3 regions of the Acinetobacter sp. TY1 genome follow, and region 1 is predicted to be linked to each of the others. Evidence: predicted binding sites of a transcription regulator. Region 1 holds the regulator's gene; each other region holds the start of a gene.

Region 1 (10,349 bases):
TTTTTCAAATGCTTTCAACTCGTGACGAGCCATTGCAAGATTTGATTTTTGACGGTCAAGTACAAGGTAAAGGAATAATTCGTCATTACGATCAAGCGGACGAAGTAAGTGGTATTGCTTACCAAGTGTAATTAAAATATCTTCAATTTTATCATTTAAATTCAATGCTTTTGCAACTTTACGCTTTGCACGAATTACTTCTGTATTGCCTGCAGCAGCAAGTTCTAAATCAAGGCCTGAACCAAGAGCAGCCATTGCTAGACCACTTGCGCTGTCTACAAGTGCCGCAGCTACGAAGCCATCAATTTGATTTAATTCATCTAAGTTAAATTTAGCCATACTTAATTTTCCATTTATTGGTTGGGGGTAAATGTGTAATTATTTCTATTAGGTAAAGAAATGTAATTTTATTAATACATAGATGTTAATTAAGTATGCTTGATATTTCAACAATTATGCATAAAAAAATATTAAATTCTCATTTTATTAACATATTATTATAATGAATGTTTGTTAAAAGCTCATCTAAAGCTGTATCGAGTTAAACGATTCGTCTACTTACTACATTGAATTCGATAAAAAAACAAAGTATTGGTGTGAGTTATTTAAAATTTCTTAAATTTAGTCAGAACATGGCTTCTTTGCGAAAAAAATATGCTTTAATGAAATAAGCATAGCGAAATCAAAAATAGATATGGCTCCAATTATCCAATCCCTGCTCGATACTGATTTGTACAAATTCACCATGTTACAAGTCGTGTTACATAAATTCCCTCAAGCCGATAGTGTTTACCATTTTCGTTGTCGAAATCTTGATGATACCGTTTATCCCTTGGTCGATATTTTGGCGGATCTCAACGAACAACTTGACCATCTATGTAACTTAAAATTTGCCGAAGATGAACTGATTTATTTACGGAAATTACGTTTTATCAAAAGCGATTTTGTTGATTATTTGGAGTTATTCCAACTGAAACGACGCTTTATTAAAGCTGGAATTGACAGTGAAGGGCGTTTGGATATTTGGGTCGAAGGTCCAATGGTTCAAGCCATGATGTTTGAAATTTTTGTCCTTGCGATAGTCAATGAGCTTTACTTTAGCCGTATTCGTTCAGATGATGTACTGGTTGAAGGTGAACGTCGTTTACAAGCTAAAGTTGCACAATTAAAACAATATTCAAAAGAACAAAATCCAAATGATCCACCATTCTTGGTTTCAGATTTTGGTACTCGTCGCCGTTATAGCCTAGATTGGCAAAAGCATGTCATTCAAACATTCCATGAAGCTGTGCCTGCGGTTTTCCGTGGAACGAGTAACGTCATGATTGCACGTGAATTGGGTATTTACCCAATTGGAACGATGGCGCATGAATTTTTACAAGCATTCCAAGCTCTTGATGTTCGTTTGCGCGATTTCCAAAAATCTGCGCTTGAAACATGGGTGCAAGAATATCGGGGTGATTTGGGTATTGCTCTGACCGATGTGGTTGGTATGGATGCATTCTTACGTGATTTCGATTTGTATTTTGCTAAGCTATTTGATGGTTTACGTCATGACAGTGGTGACCCATTTATATGGGGTGATAAGGCTTATCAACATTATAAAAAGTTGAAAATTGATACACGTACCAAAATGCTAACCTTTAGTGATGGTTTAGATGTTGAACGTGCTTGGGCTTTGCATCAATACTTTAAAGATCGTTTCCAAGTGAGTTTTGGTATTGGCACAAATTTGACCAATGATATGGGACAAACACCGCTCAATATCGTATTGAAACTCGTGGAATGTAATGGTCAGTCTGTTGCCAAAATCTCAGATAGTCCGGGTAAAACTATGACCGATAACGATACTTTCTTGGCCTATTTACGGCAGGTTTTTGATATTTCTGATGAAGAAAAATCGGCTTAAAATCATTTGAAAATATTGGTTTTTTGATATTTGAATTTCAGCTAAGAATCCCTGAAATTCAGCATTATCGCCAAACGTGCTGTGATAAGATCAATTGTAATGATGAACTAAAATTCGAAAAATCTTATGACAGCACCTTTGTTTAATTTTGGATTATTGGTCAATGCCGACCAACTTTTACCCCATCTTGGACATACGTTTCTGCGTATTGTCGACTTAAGCCGAAGCTCGGTTTTTGAACAACTTCATATTCCACATGCCATCCATGTCAAACCTGGGCAATTGGTTCAGCTTGAAGAAACTGCTACAGGGCTTTTACCTAAAGAAGCAGACTTACAAGCCTTGGTTGATTATTTAAAAATTTCACCTGATCATCATGTGGTGGTTTATGATGATGAGGGTGGAGCATGGGCAGGGCGATTGATTTGGAATTTACATTGTCTGGGTTTTGATCGAGTCAGTTTACTCAATGGTGGTATTCATGCATGGCTTGGTGCAGATTACCCAACATCATCAGATATTGAAGAATTTGACTCACTGTCCACATCGGTAAAAGTCGATTTGAGACAGGTTGAAAATTTTCGTATTCAATACGATGATTTACGCCAAAAGGTTGAACAGCAAGCAATTCAGCTATGGGATTGTCGTACAGAAGATGAATATACAGGGCTCAGAATGACAGCACGACGTGGTGGTCATATTCCGGGAGCAAGACATTTTGAATGGAGTACTGCAATTGCACGTCAAAATCATTTAAAATTGCATTCCCTAGAACGCACACAGCAACGACTTGAACAGTTAGGCTTTGATCTTAGTCAGCCTGTTGTTGTGTATTGCCAGTCGCATCACCGCTCAGGTCTGGCATATATTGTTGGAAAATTACTGAATTGGGATATTGTGGCGTATGACGGTGCATGGAGCGAATGGGGTAATCGTTCTGACAGTCCAATAATTACTGGAGAATCACCTGCGTGAGTCTTACTTCTGATTTAAAAAAACAAATTTTTATTCAAGCACAGCGTATTGTGCCACAACAACAATTGAGTCGTGTGGTGGGTAAAGTCGCTGCAAGTGAAAATCCTCTTGTTAAAAATGTGGTCATCCAAGCTTTTAAAGCGAAATATGGCATTGATATGTCTATTGCTGAACAAACTGATGCGCTGAAATATAAATCATTCAATGATTTTTTTACCCGTGCATTAAAAGATGGTATTCGTAGTGTTGATCCTGATCCACTGCATATTGTATGTCCTGCCGATGGTGCAATTTCTCAAATTGGTAAAGTTCGTGATGGCGATGTATTTCAAGCTAAAGGTCAAAGTTTTTCAGTTGAAAAATTGATTGGTGATCCACAACTTGCAGTACCTTTTAAACAAGGTGAATTTGTAACGGTGTATTTGTCACCAAAAGATTATCACCGTGTACACATGCCATTTGCAGGTAAACTAACAGAAACTTTATATATTCCAGGTGAATTATTCTCTGTAAACCAAACGACTGCGGAAAATATTCCGGGTTTATTTGCACGTAATGAGCGTATGGTATGTTTGTTTGATACTGAACTTGGTCGTATGGCAGTGGTTCTAGTCGGTGCAATGATTGTGGCTGGTATTGAAACTGTTGCGACAGGTAAAGTGAAACCTACAGGTCGTGTGGAGTTGAATCATCACGAGATGCAACTTGAAAAAGGTGCGGAACTTGGACGTTTTTACTTAGGGTCGACTGCGATTGTATTGTTTGAAAAAGATAAAATTGTTTGGGATGACTATTTAAAAGCCAACTCTGATGTCATCATGGGTGAAGCTTTAGGGAAGGTAAAATCGGCTTAAGATTTTTGCTGAGAATAGATTAAAAAAATCCCGCAAAATTTTAGCGGGATTTTTTATTAACTATATGATATTTATTTTTTAAATTTTGTTATTCGTGCATATATAAACGTTCTTTGGGAAAAACCACACGGAAAGTTGAACCTTTGTTTTCTTCAGAATCAATTTCCAAATAAGCATTGTGTTGCATTAGAACGTGTTTCACAATTGCGAGCCCTAAGCCTGTTCCACCTGTTTGACGACTACGAGCGCTATCGACACGATAAAAACGCTCAGTCAATCGTGGTAAATGTTTAGGATCAATACCGATGCCAGTATCTTCTACTGTAAAGTAGCCATGCTCACCATCATCATGCCATCCGATTGTCACTGTACCGCCTTTAGGCGTGTATTTAATCGCATTACTGATCAGATTGCTAAACGCACTTGCAAGCTCAATATCCGAACCAATTAAGTCACAATGGCTGTCAATATCCAAATTGAGCGTATGTCCATAATCAACATTGTATGCTTGTGCATCATCAAACAATTGATTCATTAAACTTGGCATTTCAATGATCTGATTTTTGGCAATTTGTTTATTACCTTCCAAGCGAGAAAGTAAAAGTAAATCATTGACCAAAGCATTCATACGCCGTGTTTGAGACTGCATTTGTTCAAATGCACGTTTCCAACGCGGGTTTAAATCTTCTTGATCGGTGAATGTTTCAATATAACCACTCAGTACAGTGAGTGGTGTGCGTAGTTCATGGGAAATATTGTCCACAAAGTCTTTACGCATTTGCTCAAGATTATGCATGCGTGTCACATCGTAGGCTACGACAAGGCGACTTTCACTGCCAAAACGAGTTAATTTAATTTGCACATAATGTTCATCAAACACGGATGATTTGATTTTAATGCCATCAGGTGATTGGTCGATATTGTTGAAATATTCAATAAAAATGGGTTGGCGAATAATGGTCAAAATATTGCGACCACGATCAATCGGTTGAATGCCGAGGAGTTTTTCCGCAGCAGGATTCCACCATTCAATTTGATGAAGTTCATCCGTCAGAACAACAGCTTCAGCAAGTGCAACTAAGGATGATTGCGCACGGTCAATAAGTCCGACCATTTCAGCTTGTACAATTCGTTCCTGACGCTGCGCTCGATATACATTGAACAGTAAAGCGCCCCAAATCCCGTTTAAATTGGGTGGAGAATCATAAGGGCGGTTGGAAATCCAATCATTGACTAAATATAAGGAATGCAATTGGATGGTAAAAAAGACTACAAATGCGAGGCTAATACAGATCCAAAAATACCCAGCACCTAATCCAATAAAACAGGCAATGACCAGTAAAAAGACCAGTAATTTTAAGTCCTGTTTTGCAAATGCCCATAAGCTACTATAACGAAACTTTTTATATTCATTTGCAAGATCAGGGACGGGGTAGGGTTCATACATAAAACAAAAAATTACCTGAAAAGTGTTAGCCTAAAGCGACATCGGCACGGGTCGAAAAACGGTAACCTGTGCCACGAACGGTCTGAACATAACGGTCTGCTGCAAAAGGTTCAAGCACTTTACGCAAACGACGAATATGAACATCAATGGTACGGTCTTCAATATACACATTGCCACCCCATACTTGGTCGAGCAATTGAGCACGAGTATAGGCACGTTCAGGATGGGTCATAAAAAAGGCAAGTAGACGGTATTCGGTTGGTCCCATCTCTAAAATATGATCACTAAAGCTGACACGTTGGCTGACAGGATCAAGAATCAATCCATTGGCATCAATGGTTTTTTCACCGCTAAGCGCATTGGCACGGCGTAGTACCGCTTTAATACGTGACACCAATTCACGGGTTGAAAATGGTTTGGTCATGTAGTCATCTGCACCTGCATCAAGACCTTGTACTTTATGGTCTTCTTCACCACGTGCAGTCAGCATGATCACAGGGATTTCTGCTAGATTTTCATCACGTTTAAGGCGACGACACAAGTCTACACCACTGACACCACCAGGCATCATCCAATCTAGCAGAATCAGAGATGGACGTTGATCGACAATCATTTGATGCGCTTGTTTTGCATCTTCAGCTTGTAAACACTGAAATCCAGCCATATCCAATGAGGTATGGATCATTTCCCTGATCGGAAGTTCGTCATCGACGATTAAAATATAGTCATCTTTCACAACGCAATACCCTATTAATGAAACGGTTGACCGTTTTTATTTATGACAGGCTTATTACAAGGTTTAATTGTGACAGTATCATTGCAAAAAAAATCATATCTGCATTTTTTAGCAAAGATTTGTGACAATTTTTTTACATCATCAATATAATCATATATTTATTAGATCAATAAAAAATACTTATTGATCTAATTTTTTTTGGAAAAAATACCTATTTTGTAAATTTTTTCAATTATTTACTCGAAAATGTATTTAATAATGACAAAAATACGGTTTCACATGCCATGACGACATCTTCAAGGGATTGTTTAAACCCTCCCATAACCCAGCGTACTGCAATTTGGGTGACATAGCCATTCAGTCCTGTGGCAACCCATGAAATCTCTTGTTCAGAACGAGAAATATTGGGCATCATCAAACTTACAAAAGCATGAATCATACGATCAAATTGAGTCATCGTTTCATGAATAGTTGCTTGGTTATGCAGTTCTTGAACGAGCATAGCATCGATATAAATAATACGTGCAGTGCGTGGATCATCTTTGAGCATTTTAAAGAGTGAGGTTAAACCTGAATGCACCATTTTTTCAGGATTAGGCGAGGCTTTCATTACGCCTGTAAGCAGTGTTTTTTGCATTTGATCAATCAATTTGAGAAAAATAGTTTGAAACAAATCTTCACTGCGTTTAAAGGATTCATAAAAATAGCGTTCAGTTAGCTTCGCTTCTATACAAATATCTTTAACAGTTACCGAAAAAAAGCCATGTGTGCCGTAGGCTTCAATGCCCGCTTCAATGAGTTTTTCACGACGTGCTTGTTTACGCTCAGTGAGTGACATGCCTTTAAACTGACGTTCTTTAATGATTTTTTTGACAGGTTTTGCCTGTGCGTCAGGGTGTATCTCTGTATTTGAGTCTACGTATGTCATAAGAATAGAAGCCAAGTTAACCGTGCAAAAGTGGATTTTACCAATAAACAGCATTGAAGCCGATGAATATATTTATATCGTTTTTGGGTATGAATCATCAGTATTGTATATTGACAATATGTATTGTCAAATTTATAGTAATAAACACGTACTACGCAGCTTCAAAATCTGTGTGGTTGACTAAAAAGGACAAAAAATGAAAAATTTTAAAAACAAAGTTGCGGCAATCACAGGTGCGGGCTCAGGTATGGGACAGCAGCTTGCTGTACTCTTGGCGAAAGCAGGCTGTCATGTATCGCTTAGTGATGTAAATGAAAAGGGTTTAGCTGAAACTGTAGAATTGGTGAAACCTTATAATGTTCGTGTAACGTCTAAAAAAGTCAATGTTGCTAAACTTGAAGAAGTGCGTACTTGGGCTGAAGAAACAGTACAAAATCATGGTTCTGTGAATATGATTTTTAACAATGCTGGTGTTGCATTGGGCTCAACAGTTGAAGGTTCAAATTATGAAGACCTTGAATGGATCATGGGTATTAACTACTGGGGCGTAGTGTACGGTACAAAAGAATTTCTTCCGTATTTGAAAAAAACAGGTGAAGGTCACATCATCAATACCTCAAGTTTATTTGGATTAACCGCTCAGCCAACTCAATCTGCATATAACTCAACTAAGTTTGCGGTGCGTGGTTTTACTGAATCTTTGCGTCAAGAATTAGACATTGAAAATAGTGGTGTGAGTGCGCTTAGTGTACATCCAGGAGGTATTCGTACCAATATTGCCAATGATGCACGTATGAGTGATAGCATCAAATCAATGGGCATGAATCCTGAAAAATCGGCTAAAGCATTCAATAAATTATTGCGTATGCCTGCTGAAGAAGCAGCACAACAAATTTTAGATGCAGTGTTGAAAAACAAACGTCGTTTGTTGATTGGTAATGATGCGAAAACACTCGATCTTATTCAACGTGTTTTACCAACGGGTTACCAACGTATTACTGCAATGGCAACCAAGTTAAGTAAAAGATTAGAGCCTAAATAATTTATATGTAATTAATTTTTTAAAATAAAAAACTCGCTTAAGCGGGTTTTTTTGTACTTATATTCTTTTTAATTTTTTCTTTATCAGAAATGCAGAAAAAAAATGTCAATTTTTTGACAGATTTGCATAAACAGATTCTTCATTATCAAATCATGGATATGCACTTTGACGCATAGAAGCAAAATGACAATTGAGGAATAAAAAATGAGTTATAACTATCAACACATTATAGTAAAACCGATTGGTGGGCGTATTGGCGCTGAAATTTCAGGAGTAGATTTATCATCGAATCTTGTTGAGGATGTGGTCAATGAAATCAATCAAGCGCTTTTACAATATAAAACGATTTTTTTTAAAGGTCAGCATCAGCTAGATGACATTGGACAAGAAGCCTTCGCTGCTCGTCTAGGGACACCATTGAATCACCCAACGGTACCCACTAAAAAGGGTTCAAACCATATTTTAGAATTGGACTCTCGTGGTGGTCGTGCAGATACGTGGCATACCGATATTACTTTTATTGAAAATTACCCTAAAGCTTCAATTTTACGTAGCGTCATTGCCCCTGAAGTCGGTGGTGATACGGTTTGGGCAAATACGACAGCTGCGTATGAACACTTACCTGAATCACTTAAAGTACTTGCTGATTCTTTAAGGGCAGTGCATAGCAATAGTTATGACTATGCAGCATCAGCAAGTATCACCACGGAACAACGTGAAAAATATCGTGAAATTTTTACAGCAACTGAGTATGAAACAGAGCATCCTTTGGTGCGTGTGCATCCTGAAACAGGTGAAAAAACCTTATTGTTAGGGCATTTCTTTAAAAGTTTTGTGGGCTATAACTCGACAGATTCACGTAAATTATTTGATTTATTTCAGAGTCATATTTTAAAACTTGAAAATATTGTACGTTGGCGTTGGGAAGCAGGTGATGTTGCTATTTGGGATAACCGTGCGACACAACATCGTGCTATCAATGATTATGGCGATCAACATCGTGTGGTGCGCCGTGTGACTTTAGAAGGTGATATTCCTGTAGGTGCTGACGGTCAACCGAGTAAAGCATTAAAGCAAGAGGTGAAACGTGATATTTCACATTTAAATTATGGTGAAGAAAGCTTTTATGAAAAAGTTTCGTAAAGTATATTTTTTATAAACAATATTTAAGGCTTTGCATAAAAATTGATATTTTATGAATAATAAATGATTCGAGTAATTTCCATATTCCATCTAATATTATATTGATAAATATAAGGTGGATTTATGGAATTTTATGATTTTTCATTAAATGATAATGTATGTGTTTTAAGGAATGTCTTTAAAAATATATCTAATAATCGATTGGATAATATAATAACCAAGTCGTATACTAAAAAACATCAAAAAGGAGAATTAATATTAAGTAAGGATAATTGCACAGATGCGTTGTATATCTTGATTGATGGAATTATTCAAATTGGCTATTTAAGCCCATTGGGGCGTTTTCATGCCTTTAATTATTATTCAGAACAGAACGTCATTAATCTATTGCCTTGTTTAAATCAGCAAAAAATTGATTACGATTATTATGCTTTTAATCTAGTTCGAGTTTTGGTTGTTCCTCGTCATATTATTCAGAACGAATTAAATAATAACAATATCTTATATCAAGATGTATTGCAGATACTCTCACAAAGGATGTATGCATTATTGCATGAAATTAAATTTTCACAGGTGGCAAATTTGCATCAAAAAGTTTGTCATGTCTTATGGAAACTTGTACAGCAGTATGGTGTTTCACATCCAGATGGTTTGGAAATAAAGCTCAAAATTTCACAACATGACCTTGCTGACTTATTATCTTCATCAAGGCAAACGATTAATAAAGAGATTAAAAAATTAGTTAATTTAAATGTCGTTTTTTGGCAGTATGAAAATATTATTATTCATGATTTAAAATATATAGAGAGTCGTATTTCTGAAGTCTAATTTTTTATTTTATAAAATAAGATATAAAAAGATGATTATATTATTTTTGATTATTATAAATTTTAGGCAGTATTAATTCTAAGTTATTTTATAGGAATTATTCAGTTGACTATCCAATCTATTAATGTGCGAAATCAGTTAAAAGGCACAATTCAAGAAATTATTAAAGGTGATGTTGTTTCTGAAGTCGATGTTGTTACGGCATCCGGTATTTTTACTTCAGTTATTACCACACGTTCAGTCGAACAATTGGACTTACAAATTGGCAGTCAGGTCATTGTGTTGATTAAATCAACCGATGTATCGCTTGCAAAACTGTAGGTGGTTCGATTCATGAAGCAACACATTCGACAAAGTCTAGCGACATTTTCATTACTAAGTGCCAGTATTGCATTGGCACATGCAGCACCAGATGTAAATCAGCTACAACAACAGGTTAGTCAGTTAGAAAAATCATTAAATCTGTTGAAAACTGAACTCAATCAAC
Region 2 (10,349 bases), on a different contig from region 1:
CAAAATCAGGTTTAACTTTAAATGCATTCAATGAAGGCGATAAAGAGTCAAAATTTAAAGCGGTTATTTTTGATGCATCAGGTATTCAAAATTCTGAACAGTTGAATGAATTACACAAGTTCTTTAGCCCGATAGCACGCCAAATTGCACCTTCAGGTCGTGTTATTGTTGTCGGTTTAACGCCTGAAACAGCATCAACCATTAAGCAAGCTATTGCACAACGTGCTTTAGAAGGTTTTGTTAAATCAGTCGGTAAAGAGTTTAAAAAAGGCATTGCTGCACATCTCATTCATGTCGATGCAGATGCGGCTGCAAACCTTGAATCGTCTTTACGCTTTGCACTTTCACCGCGTTCTGCATATGTTTCAGGTCAAGTGATTCGTGTATCTAAAGCGGCTGTAGTGAATGTCGATTGGGCAAAACCATTAGCAGGAAAAACAGCATTGGTAACAGGTGCAAGCCGTGGTATTGGTGAAGCGATTGCCCATGTATTGGCACGTGATGGTGCACATGTGATTTGTTTAGATGTTCCACCACAACAAGCTGATCTTGATCGTGTTGCTAGTGAAATTGGTGGTTCTGCTGTGGCTCTTGATATTACAGCAGCAGATGCAGGTGAACAAATTAAAGCCGCTGCGGTAGCACAAGGTGGACTCGATATTATTGTGCATAATGCGGGTATTACACGTGATAAAACCCTTGCCAATATGAAACAAGACATGTGGGATCTCGTGATCAATATTAACTTGTCTGCGGCAGAACGTATTAATGATTACTTGTTAAATAACAGTGGTCTGAACGAAAATGGTCGTATTGTTTGTGTATCTTCTATCTCAGGTATTGCGGGTAACTTAGGTCAAACGAACTATGCAGCATCGAAAGCTGGTGTTATTGGTTTAGTTAAATTTACTGCACCACTTTTGAAAAAAGGCGTTACGATCAATGCAGTTGCACCTGGTTTCATTGAAACTCAAATGACTGCGGCGATTCCTTTTGCTATTCGTGAAGCGGGTCGTCGTATGAACTCGATGAGTCAGGGTGGTTTGCCTGTTGATGTTGCTGAAACGATTGCATTGTTCGCATCATCAGCATCTACTGGTTTAAATGGTAATGTGGTTCGTGTGTGCGGTCAGAGCTTATTGGGCGCATAAAATTCTATATAAAGATTTAAAGTCCTAAGATATTTCATGTGATGTGATTGTTTTTTTTTCATGGATCATGAAATATCAGATTAGAAATTTTTAGTGGTGATGGTTATTAGAATAGTGGTTAGATTGTATTTTCTAGAATACAGTATTTTAACCTATCCACACCATCACATTAAATGTTAGAAGAGTCAGGGCTGTGCTTGAAACATCCCTGATTTTTTTATTTAATAGAATCAAAATTGATCAAATATTAGAAAGGTAAAATATGAATAGCCGTCACTTTAATCAATTGCCTAAGCCTTACTTAGCATATCCAAAAGTCATTCAAGGTTTGATTTTTAAAAAGCCTAAAGGTGAAAAAGTTTTGCCACAGATTGAGTATGTGGTGGATTCATTCAAAATTGATACCGATCATTTAAAATCGTATAACGAAGTTTGTGGTTTTAAAAATAATGGCTATATTCCTGCAATTTATTTGGCAGTGTTATCGCAAAGTTTACAAATGCATATGATGACTTCAGAGCCATTTCCATTTGCAATTTTAGGCTTGGTGCATATTCGTAATACTGTAAAACAAAACCGTAAAGTAGGTGTTAATGAGCAATTGACGCTTACATGTACATTTGGTGAGTTGAAGCCACATGACAAAGGTGTACAGTTTGACTTCTTAACCATAGCAAAAGTTTCAGGTGATGTGGTGATGGAAGGCGTAACCACTTATTTAATTCGTCAAAAAACCGATGGTTCAAGTGTATCAAAAAATAAACAAGAAGCATCTACACCTGTATATGAAGTGTTAACAAGTTGGAATATTTCAGAAGATACAGGTCGCCGTTATGCACGTATTTCGGGCGATTATAATTTAATTCATATTCATGCATTAACAGCAAAAGCTTTTGGCTTTAAACAAGCCATTGCGCATGGTATGTGGAGTAAAGCACGGGCTTTAGCAAGTCTAACTTTACCTGATGCTTATGAAGCTGATGTGTCTTTTAAGTTGCCAATTTATTTACCATCGACAGTTGAGCTACTCACCGAAAATCGAAAAACCGAAACAGCCTTTTTGATTCGAAATCAGTCATCGCAAAAACCACATGTCAGTGGTATTCTAAAAGAATTATAAGACAAGAGCCTGCGTTGTGAAATGCAGGCTTTTTCAATTGAATGGATAATCAACATAAAACAAAAGGTGAAAGGGCATGAGTGGTTTAACGGATATTTTATTTGCAGTCAAAAACAACTATACAGGGACTGTAGATGACCGTTTTAAAGATCTTGCTGAGCAATTCAGTCGTTTGCAGGACAGTCGAACGATGCACGGTGGTGCTGCATTGGCGGTGTATTTTCAGGGTGAAAAGGTTGTCGATATCTGCACGGGTCGTAAATCTCTGACTGAGCAGTGGAGCAGTGATACTTTATCTGTATGTTATTCCACTGGTAAAGGTGTACTTGCAACGCTTGCACATATTATCGTAAGTGAAGGTTTACTCAATTATGATACTCCTGTCAGTCACTATTGGCCTGAGTTTGCTCAAAATGGTAAAGCTGAGATGACCTTGCGTCATATTTTGAGCCATCAATCGGGTTTATATGATATCCGTAATGTAATTCAAAACGCTGTAGAAATGGCTGATTGGGCACATATGCTACATGTAATGGAGCAAGCAACACCTCGTTTTGCTGTGGGGCAGGATATCGCCTATCAAGCATTAACTTTTGGATGGTTAGTCGGGGGAGTATTGGAAAAGGCTACAGGTCAGTCTTTACAGGGTTTGATGCAACATTATTTGGTTGAGCCTTTAGCGTTGGATGGTGCATATTTTGGTGTACCTCAAGATCAATTAAGTCGAGTTGCTCGAATATTGCCTAAAGAAAAATCGCCTGAACAGCACGCTGCTCAAAGTGCAAAGCAAACAACGAAAAATAAAGTCAAAAAGCATCATAAAGCAAGTTTTTCAGATAGATTGGCGGAGTTTAGTGGACAAAATCCGCAAGATTTTTTAGATGCAATGGTGCCGAAAGGCATGAAAGATTTTAGTTTTTTTAGTGATCAAGGCTTACAAGCGATTATTCCTGCTGCCAATGGTGTATTTAATGCGCACAGTCTTGCGAAAATGTATGCCATGTTGGCAAACGGTGGGGAGAGGCAAGGGGAACAACTCATACAACCGCACGTATTTTCAGAGTTGAGTAAGATTCAAAGTATCCGCCGTGACCGTGTGATGCCAATTCCAATGAAATGGCGTTTGGGTTATCACCGTGTGATTAGTATGGGGAAACGAGCCAAACAAGGTTTTGGGCATATTGGCTATAACGGTTCAGGTGCATGGTGTGATCCACAGCGTCAATTAAGTTTTGCTTATACGCATAACTTTATGACAGGTTCAATTACAGGGGATTATCGTTTGTGGGGTTTAACACAGGAAACGTTACGCTGTGCAGATGCAGTAATTAAAGGACATAAAGGTTGGTTTTAATCACCGATTGAATCTTTTACAATGCATTTTTAAATTTTGATGATATTGCGATGAGTTTTCAATTAATCAAGCTCGACATTCAGGCAGATAGCAATATTGCCTGTCCACATTGCCAACAAAATATTATCAATTGGGCAGAAGAGCAGTACGTACAACCGTGCCCACATACCTTATTTGTTGCATTTGATTTAGGTTTTGAATATATATCGGATGCTTATGAATCGACTATGCAACGCTCGGTTGATGATGTTCACGCACATGATATTCAAATCAATATATTGGAAGATTTAAAACAAGCAACTTATTCGGATTATGTGGTTTATCAGTCAGATTTAGGTGCTGCAGACATGTCGCGTTATATTGGTATTTCAGCAACAGCGATTGATGCTTAATTCATTTTTGAGTTATTTTTTAGTTACTAGCTGAATATAAAAAAGGAACTTACTTATGGTGAGTTCCTTTTTTTGAATGGAATGGTTGATTTAGAAATTGTATTCCATACCTAAACCAAACACCGTTTTCTTGTCATCATCAGTTTGCCAATCGCGTTTTTGTTGTGCAACTACACCGTAGAAACGCGCTTGTTTGTTAAAGTTATAGTCAACACCGAGACCATATTGGTCAATGGTACGGTCGCCACCTGACCATTGTGTTTCAGCAGATTGATATTGACCTTTTACTGTCCAAGGTGTTTCTGGAATGGTGTAACCAGCAGAAATCAACCAAGCTTTTTCTTCGAGTGTAGCAACGCGAGTATCAAGTTTTGCAGCTGTAAGGGCATCTGCAGAAGGAGAGTTAGAAGGCTCTGCAAATTGATATAATGCGCCGAAAACTAGACCTTTTGCACCAATTGTACTTAAATCAACGGAACCCGTGATACGGTAAGCATCCGATTCAATATCTTTTAAACTCAGGGCATTATATGCACCTGCAACTGCAAAATTACCTGCTAGACCAGCCGCAATACCATAGTCTTTATTTTCATAGGTTAACGATGTAGAAACACCATTAATGCTGTCACGTTCTTTGCTTGAGTATACTGAGTTATTATTCTCACCCATTTGTGCTTGAACGTTAAATTGTAAACCTGGAACGATGAGGTTTTTATCAGTTTCAAAACCGACAACGTTTTTTAAACGTTCTTCGCCATACATGGTTTTGGTGATATCAAGATTAGTGTCATCATTGAAAATATCTTGATATTTACCAGCAGAGGTCTTGAAATATGAGTCATATTGACCTGCTTTTACTGTACCAATATCTTTAAATTTTAAGCCAAGGAAGCGGTTACGTGCACTGAGGTCTGTATCAGAACCAGAACCATCCGTAGAAATAGCCCATTCTGCTTGATAGACCACACCGACATTATCAGTTAGCTTTTCTTCGCCTTTGATCCCAATACGGGAAGCATTTGAATTTAATTGAGTTTCATCTGTGCCTTTGTAGTCTTTATTGTCTACTTGGTTTAAAGATACGTTGAGCTTACCGTAGATGGTTGGCGCTGCTTGCGCTGCGTTTAAGCCTAGTGATGCAATTGTTGCAGCGAGTAGCATTTTTTTCATTCAAAATTCTCCAAAACATGTTCAAAACGGCATTTATTTATTTCGCTTTTTATGGCGTTGATCAGCAGGTGGGTACTGACTAACGTGCATGCAGTATCTGCAAACAGTGTTACTAAAAAGTGAAAGTTCAATGACAGTTTGATGACGTTGATTACATGGAGGATTTTTTAAACTTTAAAATAAAAAGACGTTTGATGATTTTTGAACATAAAAAATGAGGCATTGAGCCTCATTTTTTATGAATCAGATAAGGTACTTAGAGCGCGGCTTTAATTTTCTCTGCAAGCGATGCAATTTTCTCTTGATCACCCATTTGAGCTGCATGGCGGCCCAACTCATGAATCGAAGAGGGGATTAAGTGGAAATGAACATGTGGAACAGTTTGACCTGCCGCAACACCTGATAATTGCATTAAGACAATACCTTTTGCATCAAGTGCAGTCTCCATTGCCTTCGCAACCTTCTGTACAATTTGAATGGTATATGCTGCTGCCTCAGGGGTAAGGTCAAGTAATGTAACCGCAGGTAATTTTGGAATCACCAAAGTATGACCTTCGGCTTGAGGCATAATATCCATAAATGCCAAAACTTGATCATCTTCATAGACCTTGATTGCAGGAAGTTCACCACGAAGAATGCGGGCAAAAATATTCTGATCATCGTATGACATGTTTTTTCCTTAAAAGTTGAATTGTGCTGTAATTATTTACAGTTCAATTCTTTCTGACGTTCCTTGATCGCGTCAAGTCGTTGTTGCTCTTTTTCAGAAAATTTTGGTTTGCTTGTAAAGCAATTATCATTGCCGTACTTAGCTTTAGCCTCTGGGTCTTTAAAACAAAAACCTTTTGCTGCATAAATGACATTTGAGTCATCTTGTAATTTCTTACATTCTTGTGCTGCATCCGCAGCATAGACTGAACTGGCACATAAAGTTGCCATGCTTAGTAATGCAATTGAAATTTTTTTCATGAGTTTCCCTCAAAACTGACATATTACATTGTCTCATCTTATTATAAGGATGATTCTTCTGAATACAATGGTGAAAAATTATCCTTATGTTGTTTTGATGAGTTTTATAGATATAAGTAAGATAATTCTATACTTAAAGTTCTAAGATTATGATTCTAAAATAATATTGTTCCAAGATTCATAAAGTTTGACTGCTGTAGAAAAATCACTGTTAGGTTCGGCAAGTGCATTCGCAGATTGGATTAAACTGTAAGTTAAGCCCGTCACAGGTGCAGATAAACGTGCTTCACGAATCAAGTCAATCGCAATACCTGTATCTTTAGCGAGAAGTGGTAGAGCAAATGTCAAAGGGAAACTGCGGTTTAAAATGCGCTGTGGTAATGCAGATTCGGTCACGCCACTTTTACCACTTGAAGCATTAATACAGTCGAGTGCTTCATTAAGATTTACGCCGTGTGCTTTTAGTGTGGTAAAGCCCTCGGCTGCTGCGCATAAATGAATTGCCATCATCATATTATTGACAGCTTTGACTGCAAAACCTGCACCTGCATCACCCACACGTTTAATTAATTTACCCATCGTTTGCATAGCAGGAAGTGCTTGATTAAATGCATCTTGATGGCCACCCACCATAAAAGTGAGGGTTGCATTTTCAGCACCAATGGTTTGTCCACTGACTGGTGCATCAAGGAACTGCACCTGTTGTGTTGCGAGTGTTGTTTGTAGTTTTTTGGCAGATTCGGGTACGCCACTTGTGCAGTCGACCCAAATAGAGCCTGCTTTTAGCTTGAGAGGCTGAATCAAATCTTCAACATCCTGACTCGTTGGTAAGCAAGAAAAAATAATGTCGGCTTGTACTGCTTGCTCTAGTTTTACCGCAATGGTGCCAAACTGTTCAGCATGTTGCTCAGCTTTGCTAAAATTTCGATTCCATACATAAACACTATCGAAATGTTGAGGTAAGTGCGCAGCCATACGCCAACCCATAGCGCCTAGACCAATAAATGCAACTGTTTGCGTCATGACATCACCCGAATCAGGAATTAAAATTATTTAAATAAATCATCAGCGCAATTTAAACTGAGAAGTGATTGTTTAAATTGGACTTGATCGTTTCGATAGCCACGTTGAGAGTGTTGGCCAAAATTCATCAGCGCTTTTCTGATTCGACATCAGACCCAAGTGTCCACCAGGAATGAGAGTAAACGTGACATCTTGGCTATTTGTCAATTGGACTAAGGGTTGAACAGAAGCTACAGTGACCATTTGATCGCCTTTACCAGCACCAATCATGAGTGAACAATCAATTTTATTGAGCTCAATTATGGTTTTACCGAGTGTGATTTTTCCATCTTTGAGTGGATTTTGTAGCCAAACATTAAATAGCATATCTTGGTTTACACCACCTGGGTAATCAATCATATGATTGAGAAAATGTCCAAGTGTGGCGTGTTCAATTAAGGTTTTTTGATCATCCAAATTTTGCAATAGGTTCTTGTGACCATCATACCAACCTTTAGGGTCTAAAACTTTAAAACCAATCGCATTGATAATACCAGGGGTATGCAAGAATGTTCGAGGAATACCACCGTTATAAAGTGTATGTTTAAGTTTTTGATTATATGCTAAATACGCATTGATTTTACGGTATAAACGTCCAATACCACCAGATTTATAACTATCGATAGGGCTACCTAAAACAATAAGATTTTTAATATAACTGGGTTGATGGAGTGCGGTATAAAGCAATACAAAAATACCCGCCATACTCCAACCATGAAGTGAAATTTGCTCACTTTTAGAATGATTGCGAATGTGTTCGATGCAGTATGGAATTGATGTTTTAATAAAATCGAGGAAGGTTAAGTTACGGTCATTGTAGGTGAGTTTTCCCCAATCGATCAGGTAGACATCAAAGCCTTGTTCAGAAAAATATTTGACCAATGAGCGATACGGATAAAGGTCATAGATCGCCATACTAATTGCAAGAGGTGCAACAAAAACTAAAGGTTCTTTATATTTTTTATTTGCTGATGCGTAGTAGCGTACACGTGTTTGATGACGTTCTGCAATCACTTCATAAGGTGTACTTTGTGATAAAACTAATGATTTTCCATTGAAAATTCGAGTCGACAAATTTTTAATTTTTGCCTTACGTTCCTGAAATTTACTTTTGAGTTGTTCCATAATGAATTTTGAACTCAGATGAGTGGAAGTTTGTTCGAAGTCTAAGCGATAATTTACGTTTTTACCTTGACCTTAAATACATTAGACGCTCAAAATATTGGCAATAATTTACAAAGGCAGTTTTCGGACTGAGTTTAGAGATGAGCCAACACGACGAAATTGAATATCAACTGGATACTTTAGCCATTCGTACGGGGCATGATCGCACTTTCGAGGGTGAGCATAGTGAACCTATTTTCTTGACCTCTTCTTTTGTCTGTGAAAATGCTGCCGATGCCGCTGCTAAATTTTCAGGTGAAATCGCAGGAAATACCTATTCACGCTATACCAATCCAACGGTGCAGGCTTTCGAAAAACGCTTAGCTATATTGGATGGTGCAGAACGTGCCGTTGCAACTAGTTCAGGTATGGCGGCTGTGCATGCGATCTGTTTGGCTTACCTTAAAGCCGGTGATCATGTTGTGTGTTCACGTGCTGTATTTGGTTCGATTATTTCACTCTTTGAAAAATATGTTGTGAAATTTGGTGTTGACGTTACATTTGTTGAATTAGAAAATTTGGATGCTTGGAAACAAGCAGTCCGTCCAAATACAAAATTACTTTTTATTGAAACCCCATCAAATCCATTGGCACAAGTGGGTGATATGCAAGCAATTGCAGATATTGCTCATGCTAATGATGCATTATTTGCAGTTGATAATACATTCTGTACATCTATTTTACAGCAACCAATTAAATTTGGTGCGGACTTGATTATCTACTCATCAACTAAATATATTGATGGTCAAGGTCGTGCTTTAGGTGGTGCGGTTGTTGGTAAAGATAAACTTGTAGAAGAAATTAATGGTGTGATTCGCACACTTGGCAATTCTATGAGTCCGTTTAACGCTTGGATTTTCTTGAAAGGTTTAGAAACGTTAAGCCTACGTATGAAAGCACATTGTATTGGCGCGCAAAAACTTGCGGAATGGCTTGATCAACATGAGAAAGTTGAAAAAGTTTATTATGCAGGTTTACCAAATCATGAAGGTCATGAATTGGCAAAAAAACAACAAAGTGGTTTTGGTGGAGTTGTTTCGTTTATCGTAAAAGGTGAACGTACAGCGGCTTGGACTGTGATTGATAATACACGCTTCTTATCTATTACGAGTAATTTAGGTGATGTAAAATCAACCATTACCCATCCAGCAACGACATCGCATGGCAGAATGTCAGCCGAAGCTAAACAAGCCGCAGGAATTGTTGAAGGTTTAATTCGTATTTCTGTTGGTCTTGAAGATATTGATGATATTATTCGTGATATTAAACGTGGTTTAGACCTTATCTAATTATTTAATTTATGTTCGGAGAATTTTATGAACATCAATATGTTAATGCAACAAGCACAACGTATGCAAAAAGACATGGAAGGCAATGTTAAAAAAGCCAAAGAAGAGCTTGCGCAAACAGAAGTGCATGCAGAAGCTGGTGGTGGTTTAGTGAAAGTGACGATGACTTGCCGTAACGTGGTTAAGCGTATCGAAATTAATCCTGAATTACTTCAAGATGATGCGGACATGGTTGAAGATTTGATTGCTGCGGCAATGAATGATGCTGCTCGTCAAGTAGAAGCGATCACTGAAGAAAAAATGAAAGGCGCAAACTCAGGTATGGGCTTGCCACCAGGTCTTGCAGGTATGTTCTAAGGAATACGCTTAGTGTTTAGTGATCGTTTTGATCAACTTGTACAAGCCTTGCGTATTTTGCCAAGTGTTGGGCCAAAATCGGCTCAACGCATGGCATTGCATTTAATCATGAAAAATCGTGAAGGTGCTGTTGCTTTGGCGCATGCGCTCAATGAAGCAACCTCATATATTCATGAATGTACACTATGCCATTCACTGACTGAAAATGAAGTCTGTGATATCTGTGCTTCCAAAGATCGTGACGAACAAGTGTTATGTGTGGTTGAATCACCTGCAGATGTCATGGCGATTGAACAAAGTGGCAGTTTTCGTGGGAAATAT
Region 3 (10,349 bases), on a different contig from region 1:
GCACCGACGCAAATTTTATGGGGTAAGCAAGATCAAATCATTAATGTTGAAGTCGTACAAAATCTGAAAAGCTTATTGAAAAGACCTGAAACGCCTGTCATTCTTAATAATGTTGGTCATATGCCACTACTTGAATCACCTGAAGAAGTCGCTGATGCGTACCATCTTTTTTTAGACAAAATTCAGACGCAAAAAAATCCGTTGTCTGAACACAAAGTATATAAGTGATATTTGCAACAAGGATGAAATATGTCTCACCCACTGACTGAACAACTCATTGAAGCACAACTGAATTTTCTAGATCATGAGTTTGCTCAAGCAGATCAGATTGAAAATGAATTTTTACAGTTTCATCAGTGGTTTAGAAAACAAACTTTACAAGATGTGTGGAGTTTTGAACAAATTCATCAACTCATTCAAAAGCAAATACTCGATACCCCTGCAAGTGATTTTCTAATTGAACAGATCGCGGAACATATTCGTTTTGCATTGATTCATCCTATAAATGACACGGCAACTATTGAAGATATTATTCCAGTTGCCACCATTGATAAACTTGCACTCTATGTCGCAAGTAAAAGTGGGCATCGTAAAGCGCTCATTAAACGAGTTGTAAATAATCCTTCGTTTTCAAGCATGTTAACGCAACTGATTCATCATTCGATTCAAGATTATATTGATAATTCAGTCATGAATAAAAAAGTGCCTGGTGTTGGTCGTTTTATGAAAATGGGGAAATCGGTTCTGGAGTCGGTCACAGATTCCAACTTGGATGATACGGTTAAGCATTATTTGCAAAAAAATATCATTAAAATTAGCCAACTGAGTGAGCAAGTTTTAAATCATCAGTTTGACGATGAAAAGCTTTATCACTTACAAGCGAACCTTTGGCACAAAATTAAAAAAGTGCCCGTCTCAGTGATTCGTAGCTATATTGAAGTGAATGACCTACCGAAAACGGTTACTTTGGGTCATGAAATTTGGGATCACCTTCGCCAAACTGACTATCTTAAACAGCAAGTGCACGATGGCGTATATGCTTGGTATGTGCGTAATCAAGAACATAGTTTTGACTTATTATTACGTGATCTTAACATTGATGAAACGCTCATTCAAAATGAACTCTGCCAATTATTAAACCCCATTATTCAAAAACTTATTTCTTCTCAGCACTTAAGACAACGTGCTCGTGTGCATTTGGAAAAGTTTTATTATTCAAATGAAACGCTTAAGATTTTAGGAATAGAAAAAGGCGCTTAAAGCGCCTTTTTCTAAATCTGATATACCAAGAAATCTATTAAAATTTAGCCATAAAACTTACACCATAACGTCGTCCATCCAATAAACGATCACCATCTGAGTTTTCAGCGGTTTCATCTAACAGATTATATACACCGAACTTCCCTTTCAAATGTGGTGTAAACTGATAATTAAAGCCAATATCGAGGAATTCATACCCTGGATTCGGTTCAGACATTGAAGTACGACTTAAATAAGAAGATGTTTCACTACGATAATGTAAGCGACTCCAAACGTTTAATGCATCTGAAATATTATAATCTACAGTAATATTAAACATATGCTTAGGCATTTCATTCAAAGGTTGCCCCTTAAATTCACCTGATTTAATTTCCGTATTTGTATACGTATAATTTGCCGATAATGTTGTATATTCGTTTAAATCAGTTTCAACCGTAGCTTCAATACCTTGTAGTTCAGCATCATCTACGTTAATACGATCACTGATGAAATAAAATGGCGTTGCACCTTCAGCACATTTCCAAGCAGCGACATTATTACGGTTCGTGTTCGTCCCATCTGTGTCTGTTTCACAAGTCCGTACTTCAGTTATTTTATCTTTAAACTGAGTGATATAGCCTGTTAAAGAAGCATTTACATAATCATTTTTCCAATTAAACCCAAGCTCTGAAGAAACGCTAGTTTCAGGATCTAAATCAGGATTGGCACGGATAATACCTCGACCTGTAGATGTTGGAGAACCTCCTCCACCTGTCACACTATAAAAACCTTCTGTTGCTGCTCGAATATCGGGTTGTTTATATCCTGTAGATACACCACCTTTCATACTGAATTGATCTGTAAAGCTATAAACACCGTATAAACGCGGCGATAAATTACCACCATAATTCTCATCATGGTCATAGCGCAAACCACCAGTTAAATTAAACTGATCAGTTACACTCCAAGTATCTTCAAGAAAGCCTGCGACCGACCAACGGGATAATTCACTAAATTCTGGAATATTCGGGTTACGGTTTGTTGCTTTATCATTCAATACTTCATCTTTATAATAAGCACCAAATGACAGTTTATGTTTATTTAGCAACCAATTCCATTGATTATTAAACGTCCATGTTTCAAGCTCAATCCCTTTCGTATCAAGGGTTGTATTGGCACGGTCTGGATTTTTAGAGTTTTCATATTGCAAATACGTTGCGCTATCCAATTGATCACTATAACGACCATTATGCGTTAATGCATAAACACTACGATAGTTACGTGAATTTGAATCCGTGGCATTTGCAACCGCTTCTACCGTTTTACCCACTGTTGATTTTGCATCTTGCGTAGTAAAATTCGCATCAAACTGTAAATCATGCTGATCATTGAGCATATAAGTTAAGCGTGAATTTAAGCTTTCTCTCTCATTTCCTCTAAAGCCACCAACAAAACTATCTTCTTCACGTTCTTGTTTGCTTACACCAAGTTGTAGACCAAGTTTATTTGGAATTAATGGTCCTGCAATATATACAGATGCATTTTTTAGATCACCTGCATCACCCTTATCCTGAATAACTGTACCAAGCTCGGCCGTACCCGACCATTCATCTGATACCTTTTTCGTAATGATGTTAATTACACCACCCATAGCCTCACTGCCATATAGCGTTGATGCAGGACCACGGATAATCTCAATACGTTCAATAGCGGCCATTGGCGGTAAAATATTTTTTTCGAATCCATTATCGTCGCCATTTGGATTCACATCTTTTGAATACTGTCGCTTGCCATCAATCAAGAATAATGTGTAATTCGAGCTCATCCCTCGAATACTAATACTTTGAGCCGAACCTGAGCCTGAAACAACAACTCCTGGTGTATTTCGAAGTACATCTGTAATGTCTGAGTACTCTCGTTTGTCTAATTCTTCGCGACTAATCACTGTCATAGATGCGGGTGCTTTCGAGATATCTTGCTCGTATCCTGATGCTGTAATGACAATCGTTTCAAGTTTACTTTTGGGTTCTGATGACACATTTTCACTTGAATTTTCTTTTGATTCTACCGCATGAGCAGCACTTATCATCAGTGCTACAACTGAAATTGATAACACGGATTGGATAACACGTTTTGTCATGCAAGATACCCCAAAGAATCTAAGTTATGAATAAATATGGAAGATTTCGTGACATAGTGTAACAAAGACACCACTAAATGCAATATTTAATGATAATTACTACTATTTGCATTCATAAATTTAATTTTATTTATTATATAAATTACTGTAATAATTAAATTTTATTCTCATAAATAAACATATTTTTCTATATCAAAAATATGAGAAAACTCATCCTTACAAAACTGTTAAGCATAAAAAAACCTCCATAATTGGAGGTTTTAAAACTGAATTTTAAATCAATTTATTTGAAATACGCACCATCAGTTTGAGTATGATCTGTCTGGTCGACAACTCTCATCAATTCTGGAATATGCTGTTTCAACGTTGTCTCAACACCTTGTTTCAAGGTTAAGTCAATAGATGAACACCCTTGGCAACCACCACCAAATTTTAATACCGCTGTTAAACCATGCTCTGCATCATCTTGTACTTCAACCAATGCACAGTTACCACCATGACCTTCTAAGCCTGGGTTAATTTCAGACTGTAATACATAAGTAATACGCTCTTCCATTGATGCATCAGGACCGACACGTGGGACTTTTGAATTTGGTGCACGGAATGTCAACTGCCCACCAAAACGGTCTTTGTTGTAATCAATAACCGCATCTAATAAATATGGAATAGATGGGCTATCAATATAAGCACCAAACTCTGCATATTCTTGTTTATAGTCTGTAGGGACAACTTCATCAGGAGCACTATACGCCATGCAACATTCAGCACGTGGAGTTCCTGCATGTTCAACAAAAATACGAACTGCGATACCCGGTGTATTTTGCTTTTCAAGCAAATCTTTCAGATATTCTTGTGCAGTTGGTGTAATCAATAAATTTGGAATTTCTTCTGCAACTGCAGTGTTGCTGTTTTCAGTCGACATAACTTTTTCCTCAAGCTGAAGTTGCTATTTTAACTGAAGTTGGGGGCAATTAATAAAAAATCAACTAAATTTGTCGGAATTGATGTTTTTATTTATTTTTCACACAAGTTTTAAAAAATCTTTCAATCAAATAACACTCAATAGAATCTTTTAGATGTAAAAGGCATTCATTTTCCCCTTACGTTTTCTATCAATTTTGGTAGTTAATGCCACCCAAAAAGTAAACTTGGCATAGATAATGTATACATCTGTATATTAATTTAAAAAAAACTGGGGTTTTTCGCATGTCCAAAATATTAGATGGATTACACTTTCCACTTGACCCACATACAGGCAAATCGAGCAGTTCCAAAACAGGTCAATCCATTCTTTCCGAAGCACTGTCTTTGGTCGATCATGCCAATGCTCAAGCCGTATTAGTAGATAAAAATTGGCGAAAAAATTACCCCCATTATTTTAAAGCACTGGTTGAACATGGTATTCGCTCAACTCAAAATCCCATTCACATTGCTACCCAAGGCTTACACAAAGCACAGCATAGTTTTGATTTTTATCGTGATGGAAAAAAGTATTTATTGAAAGATGTTATGGATGTCGCTGACATTCAAAAACTGTATACCGTGACAATTCAAGGTAAAAGTACTGCAAAACCCGAATGGTATGTACCCTATCGTGGACAAAAACTACAAGGTCAGGCTTTACTTGATCAAATAACATTTTGGCAAGATGCGGGTATTGTTGAAGAAAGTCATGCCGATGCTTTACGTAAAGTGATTGCTCATCCTGAATGGTTCGACTTATCTGAAAAAACCATGGTTCTGTTTGGTGCTGCATCGGAAGCAGGACCTCTGAGTTGGCTTGCAAAATGGAAAGCCAATATTATTGCCGTAGATTTACCCAATGAACGAGTATGGACAAAAATCCTCAAGATTATTGAAAATGGCAATGCCACACTTCATGCGCCAAGCTTAGAAGATATTTCAGCAAATACATCACAAAATGAACTGACACAAAAGTTAGGGGTAAATTTACTGACCCAAATTCCTGAAATTGGACATTGGTTAGCGCAGAATCCACATAAACTAAACCTTGCTGCAATTGCATACCTAGATGGTGAAAAACACGTTCGTGTTTCTATGGCAATGGACAGTATTATGAGCTATGTCAGTCAGCAAAAGCCTGACTCATCACTCATGTATATGTGTACACCAACAGACATTTATGCTGTGCCTAAAGAAGTGATTGAAGCTTCGGGTGAGAAATTTAAGCGACGTTCAAGTTTTGAAAAACTCTTTAGTAAAGGCATTTCAACCATCTCACTCAAACATTTTTTCCAAAATCATCAAAAAACGTTGATTTCTTCCGATAATGGACAAGCTTATGGTGTCGCAGACTGTATGGTCGTAGAACAAGGTCCAAACTACGCCTTAGCAAAACGACTACAACAATGGCGTGCAACTTTAGCTCGTCATCAAGGTCAAAAGGTATGTATCAATATTGCACCATCGACAACGACTTATTCAGTGACCAAAAATCCACTGCTGAAAGCAGCATTCCATGGCGCACGTTTATTTGATGTTGAAGCTTTTGATCCTGAAACGACCAATGCCATTATGGCTGCGTTATGGATTCACGACTTACGCAACCCTAAAGCATTATCACATCCTGAAAATGATCTTGAACATCCACTTCAACTGATGATGGACGGTGCAAATCATGGGGGCTTATGGCGTGTGGCTTATCTTGCACGTACTGCACTGCCCTTTGCTGCTATTTATGGTTTTGCTGCCAATAAGCTACCATTAGATAAAGTATGGTCTAAAGTGAAAAAATCATAAGTTTGAGCATGTTCTATTTGCTAAAAAAATGCTGCCTTTTGGCAGCATTTTTAAATTTCTTATTTAATTATTTCAGATTAGACAAATTGTAAGAATAACCAAAACAATCCACCTGATAAACAGATTGTTGCAGGTAATGTGAAAATCCAAGCTGAAAGAATAGTTTTCACTGTCGCAAAGTTTAAACCAGATTTATTGGCAACCATGGTACCTGCAACAGCCGAGTTTAAAACGTGTGTGGTCGATACTGGTAAGCCAAAACCATCTGCTGCTGCAATTGTCGTCATTGCAACCAATTCAGCAGACATGCCCTGACCATAAGTCATGTGATGTTTACCAATACGCTCACCTACAGTCACCACAATACGCTTCCAACCAACCATTGTGCCTAGACCCAATGCCAATGCCACCGCAACTTTTACCCAAGTTGGAATGTACTGTAAAAATGAATCTAAATTTTTACGGTAGTCTTTCACTACTTTGGTTTGTGTTGCATCCATTTTTGGCAATTGCTCAGCTTTTTCCAAACGTTTAAATGCAGTCGAGCTCAAGTACATATCATTACGTAAAGCAGAAACTTCCGCTTCAGGTAAATTGTTCAAACTACCAAACTTGCTGACACGTTCACCCAAGTGATCCGTTAAACTTGCCAATGCAGGTATAACTTGCGGTGTTAATTCTTTAGTTTGAACGTATTTAGTAATCGTATCACGTGCTTGCGCATCCGAAATATCATCATGTTGTACATAGATTGCTGACGCGGTCTGACTTGATAATTGTGAAAATGATTGTAAATGTGTTTGGTCTAAACTTTTATTTAAAGAATATGCCAAAGGTACACAACCAATCAAAATCAACATGATTAAGCCCATACCTTTTTGACCATCATTTGAGCCATGTGCAAAACTTACCCCCGTACAGGTAAAGATAAGAATGGCGCGGATCAAAGGTGGTGGTGGCTTATTACCTTCGGGTGGCTGGAACAATTCAACTTGTTTCTTAAATATTTTCTTAACCAATAAGAAAACAACTGCTGCAAATGCAAAACCAATAAGAGGAGAAAACAGCAATGCTTTACCCACTTTTGCAACTTGATCCATATCAACGCCTGAAGCGCCACTCCCCGAATGTAAAATCCAGTTCATGATGCCTACACCTAAAATCGAACCGATTAAAGTATGTGAGCTTGATGCTGGAATCCCTAAGAACCAAGTCCCTAAGTTCCACAGGATCGCTGCTATGAGCATGGCAAAAACCATCGCAAAACCTGCACCTGAACCGACATTCATAATCAATTCAACAGGTAGTAAAGCAATAATCCCGTAAGCGACAGCACCACTTGCAACCATAACTCCCAAGAAGTTACAGAAACCTGCCCACATCACTGCAACAGGTGCAGGTAAGGCGTTAGTATAAATCACCGTTGCTACAGCGTTGGCTGTATCATGGAAACCATTTACAAACTCAAAACCGAGTGCAATGAAAAGTGCTGTTGCCAATAAAATAACAGAGTACATGCTCAGCGCAGGTACATGACTCAGGTCAGTATTGACCTGAATTGCAATATAAATAAGCGTCGCAATAATAATCGTCAAAAACACCGGCATAAAAAATTTTGGTGTTGGCACATGAACATTCGTCGACTTTTGTGCTGTTGACGTTTGTGCCGAATCAGAAACGGGAGGTAAATTTGAATTCATGCAGACGTAAAAGAGGATAATAAAATCCCCTTATTGTTCAATTTAATTATGACAATTATATGACAAACATGACTTATATAACGCTCATATTTCAAAAATATAAGCGCTTCACTTAACACACCCACTCACCTAAAAATAAAAATAAAAATAAAAAACATAAACTTAGTCAATATAAAACATTAAAAAAACCGCTGTTTAAGCATTTCTAATCCTTAAATAAAATTTGTAATATTTAAAGAAAAATGTCTTTTCCGTTATTTCACCATCACATCATCCAAGAAATTTATGACAAATTGATGAAAAAACACTCACGATCTTAGACAAACTAAAATATTTACATATCCATTATTTTTTTATCTTTAAAACTGCTTTATGTACTGATTTTAATCAAAAATTGATTTTTTTGTGTATATCAACAAAGCTCATGTATCAAATCACAGATTTCCATCAATAAATTAGCCTTGAGATTCGCTTTTGCAGTAATCATATAGACTATCTGCTAATATATTGCACGTTTAAAAAACCTGCTGAGAGTTTTGAATGTCAACATTGACCACCTTAAAAGAGCTTCTGACCCAACGTATCCTAATCATTGATGGTGCAATGGGAACCATGATCCAACGCCATAAATTAGAGGAAGCCGATTACCGTGGTGAGCGTTTTGCCGATTGGGCATCTGACTTGAAAGGTAACAATGACCTTTTAGTACTGACTCAACCGCAAATTATTCAAGGCATTCATGAGGCTTACCTCGATGCAGGTGCAGACATCATTGAAACCAACTCATTCAATGGTACAAAAGTTTCAATGTCTGACTATCACATGGAAGAATTTGTCCATGAGATTAACTTTGAAGCTGCACGTATTGCTAAAGCAGCTTGTGAAAAATATTCAACGCCTGACAAACCACGTTTTGTTGCAGGTGTACTCGGTCCTACGTCACGTACTTGTTCAATTTCACCGAATGTGAATGATCCTGCGTTTCGTAACATTACCTTTGATGAATTAAAAGAAAACTATATTGAGGCTGCACACGCCCTCATTGAAGGTGGTGCGGACATTCTACTTATTGAAACAGTATTCGATACACTGAACTGTAAAGCGGCAATTTTTGCCGTTAAAGAAGTTTTTAATCAATTAGGTCGTGAATTGCCTTTGATGATTTCGGGTACGATTACCGATGCATCAGGTCGTACACTGACAGGTCAAACTGCGGAAGCGTTCTGGAACTCAGTACGTCATGGCGATTTATTGTCGATTGGTTTTAACTGTGCCTTAGGTGCAGATGCAATGCGTCCGCATGTCAAAACGATTTCTGACGTTGCCGATACTTTTGTTTCAGCACATCCAAATGCAGGTTTACCAAACGCTTTTGGTGGTTATGATGAAACTCCTGAAGAAACAGCTGCATTCTTAAAAGAATTTGCTGAAAGCGGTCTGATCAATATTACAGGCGGTTGTTGTGGTACAACCCCTGACCATATTCGTGCCATTTACAATGCCGTAAAAGACATCAAGCCACGCCAAGTGCCTGAAACCAAGCCTGCTTGTCGTTTAAGTGGTTTAGAGCCGTTTAACATTACTGACGATTCTTTGTTTGTGAATGTCGGTGAACGTACTAACGTGACAGGTTCTAAAAAATTCCTCCGTTTGATTCGTGAAGAAAATTTTGCCGAAGCACTCGATGTTGCCTTGCAACAAGTGGTTGCAGGTGCGCAAATTATTGACATCAACATGGATGAAGGCATGCTCGATTCACAAGGTGCGATGGTGCATTTTCTGAATTTGATCGCCTCTGAACCTGAAATTTCCAAAGTGCCAATCATGATTGACTCATCTAAATGGGAAATCATTGAAGCAGGCTTGAAATGCGTACAAGGTAAAGCAGTTGTAAACTCGATTTCCTTAAAAGAAGGTTATGACGAGTTTGTTGCAAAAGCACGTTTGTGCCGTCAGTACGGTGCTGCAATTATTGTCATGGCATTTGATGAAACTGGTCAGGCGGATACTGCTGCACGTAAACGTGAAATTTGTAAGCGTTCTTATGATGTATTGGTCAATGAAGTTGGTTTTCCTGCTGAAGATATTATTTTCGATCCAAACGTATTTGCAGTGGCAACAGGGATTGAAGAACATAACAACTATGCTGTTGATTTTATTGAAGCAACAGGCTGGATTAAACAAAATCTTCCACATGCAATGATTTCAGGCGGTGTGTCTAACGTATCGTTCTCATTCCGTGGTAATGAGCCTGTACGTGAAGCGATTCACTCTGTGTTCCTTTACCATGCCATTCAACAAGGCATGACGATGGGTATTGTCAACGCAGGTCAAATGGCGATTTATGATGATATTGATCCTGAACTCAAAGCTGCCGTTGAAGATGTGATTCTGAATCAGAATCAAGGTGAAAGCCAACATGATGCCACCGAAAAATTGCTTGAAGTTGCAGAAAAATATCGTGGTCAAGGTGTCGCACAAAAACAAGTCGAAAACTTGGAATGGCGTGA

The links. Region 1 encodes PhoB, which activates phosphate uptake and scavenging genes when phosphate is short. Its sites were predicted from a motif close to TGTCATNAANCTGTCATAA; they were not measured.
Region 2: ACK2M2_RS07105 (porin) is a predicted target of PhoB. The motif match lies at 5,316-5,334, and genes of this name have one in related genera.
Region 3: ACK2M2_RS05940 (inorganic phosphate transporter) is a predicted target of PhoB. The motif match lies at 7,886-7,904, and genes of this name have one in related genera.

What each region holds. Positions count from the first base shown of each region.
Region 1 covers NZ_JBLYZK010000004.1:133,535-143,883, reverse strand. The annotation lists gene ACK2M2_RS04260 (roadblock/LC7 domain-containing protein) at 1-339, opposite strand, end outside; gene pncB (nicotinate phosphoribosyltransferase) at 695-1,909, shown strand; gene ACK2M2_RS04250 (sulfurtransferase) at 2,036-2,884, shown strand; gene asd (archaetidylserine decarboxylase) at 2,881-3,738, shown strand; gene phoR (phosphate regulon sensor histidine kinase PhoR) at 3,827-5,185, opposite strand; gene phoB (phosphate regulon transcriptional regulator PhoB) at 5,211-5,921, opposite strand; gene ACK2M2_RS04230 (TetR/AcrR family transcriptional regulator) at 6,154-6,849, opposite strand; gene ACK2M2_RS04225 (SDR family NAD(P)-dependent oxidoreductase) at 7,046-7,891, shown strand; gene ACK2M2_RS04220 (TauD/TfdA dioxygenase family protein) at 8,096-9,034, shown strand; gene ACK2M2_RS04215 (Crp/Fnr family transcriptional regulator) at 9,158-9,862, shown strand; gene ACK2M2_RS04210 (TOBE domain-containing protein) at 9,968-10,183, shown strand; gene ACK2M2_RS04205 (hypothetical protein) at 10,196-10,349, shown strand, end outside.
Region 2 covers NZ_JBLYZK010000008.1:65,977-76,325, forward strand. The annotation lists gene ACK2M2_RS07085 (3-oxoacyl-ACP reductase) at 1-1,151, shown strand, start outside; gene ACK2M2_RS07090 (MaoC family dehydratase) at 1,414-2,271, shown strand; gene ACK2M2_RS07095 (serine hydrolase domain-containing protein) at 2,348-3,625, shown strand; gene ACK2M2_RS07100 (hypothetical protein) at 3,676-4,017, shown strand; gene ACK2M2_RS07105 (porin) at 4,108-5,187, opposite strand; gene ACK2M2_RS07110 (HIT family protein) at 5,444-5,857, opposite strand; gene ACK2M2_RS07115 (YARHG domain-containing protein) at 5,890-6,156, opposite strand; gene ACK2M2_RS07120 (NAD(P)-dependent oxidoreductase) at 6,304-7,179, opposite strand; gene ACK2M2_RS07125 (alpha/beta fold hydrolase) at 7,252-8,343, opposite strand; gene ACK2M2_RS07130 (O-succinylhomoserine sulfhydrylase) at 8,484-9,671, shown strand; gene ACK2M2_RS07135 (YbaB/EbfC family nucleoid-associated protein) at 9,699-10,028, shown strand; gene recR (recombination mediator RecR) at 10,041-10,349, shown strand, end outside.
Region 3 covers NZ_JBLYZK010000006.1:119,397-129,745, forward strand. The annotation lists gene ACK2M2_RS05915 (alpha/beta fold hydrolase) at 1-228, shown strand, start outside; gene ACK2M2_RS05920 (hypothetical protein) at 250-1,260, shown strand; gene ACK2M2_RS05925 (TonB-dependent receptor domain-containing protein) at 1,298-3,379, opposite strand; gene nfuA (Fe-S biogenesis protein NfuA) at 3,663-4,301, opposite strand; gene ACK2M2_RS05935 (hypothetical protein) at 4,586-6,139, shown strand; gene ACK2M2_RS05940 (inorganic phosphate transporter) at 6,217-7,839, opposite strand; gene metH (methionine synthase) at 8,380-10,349, shown strand, end outside.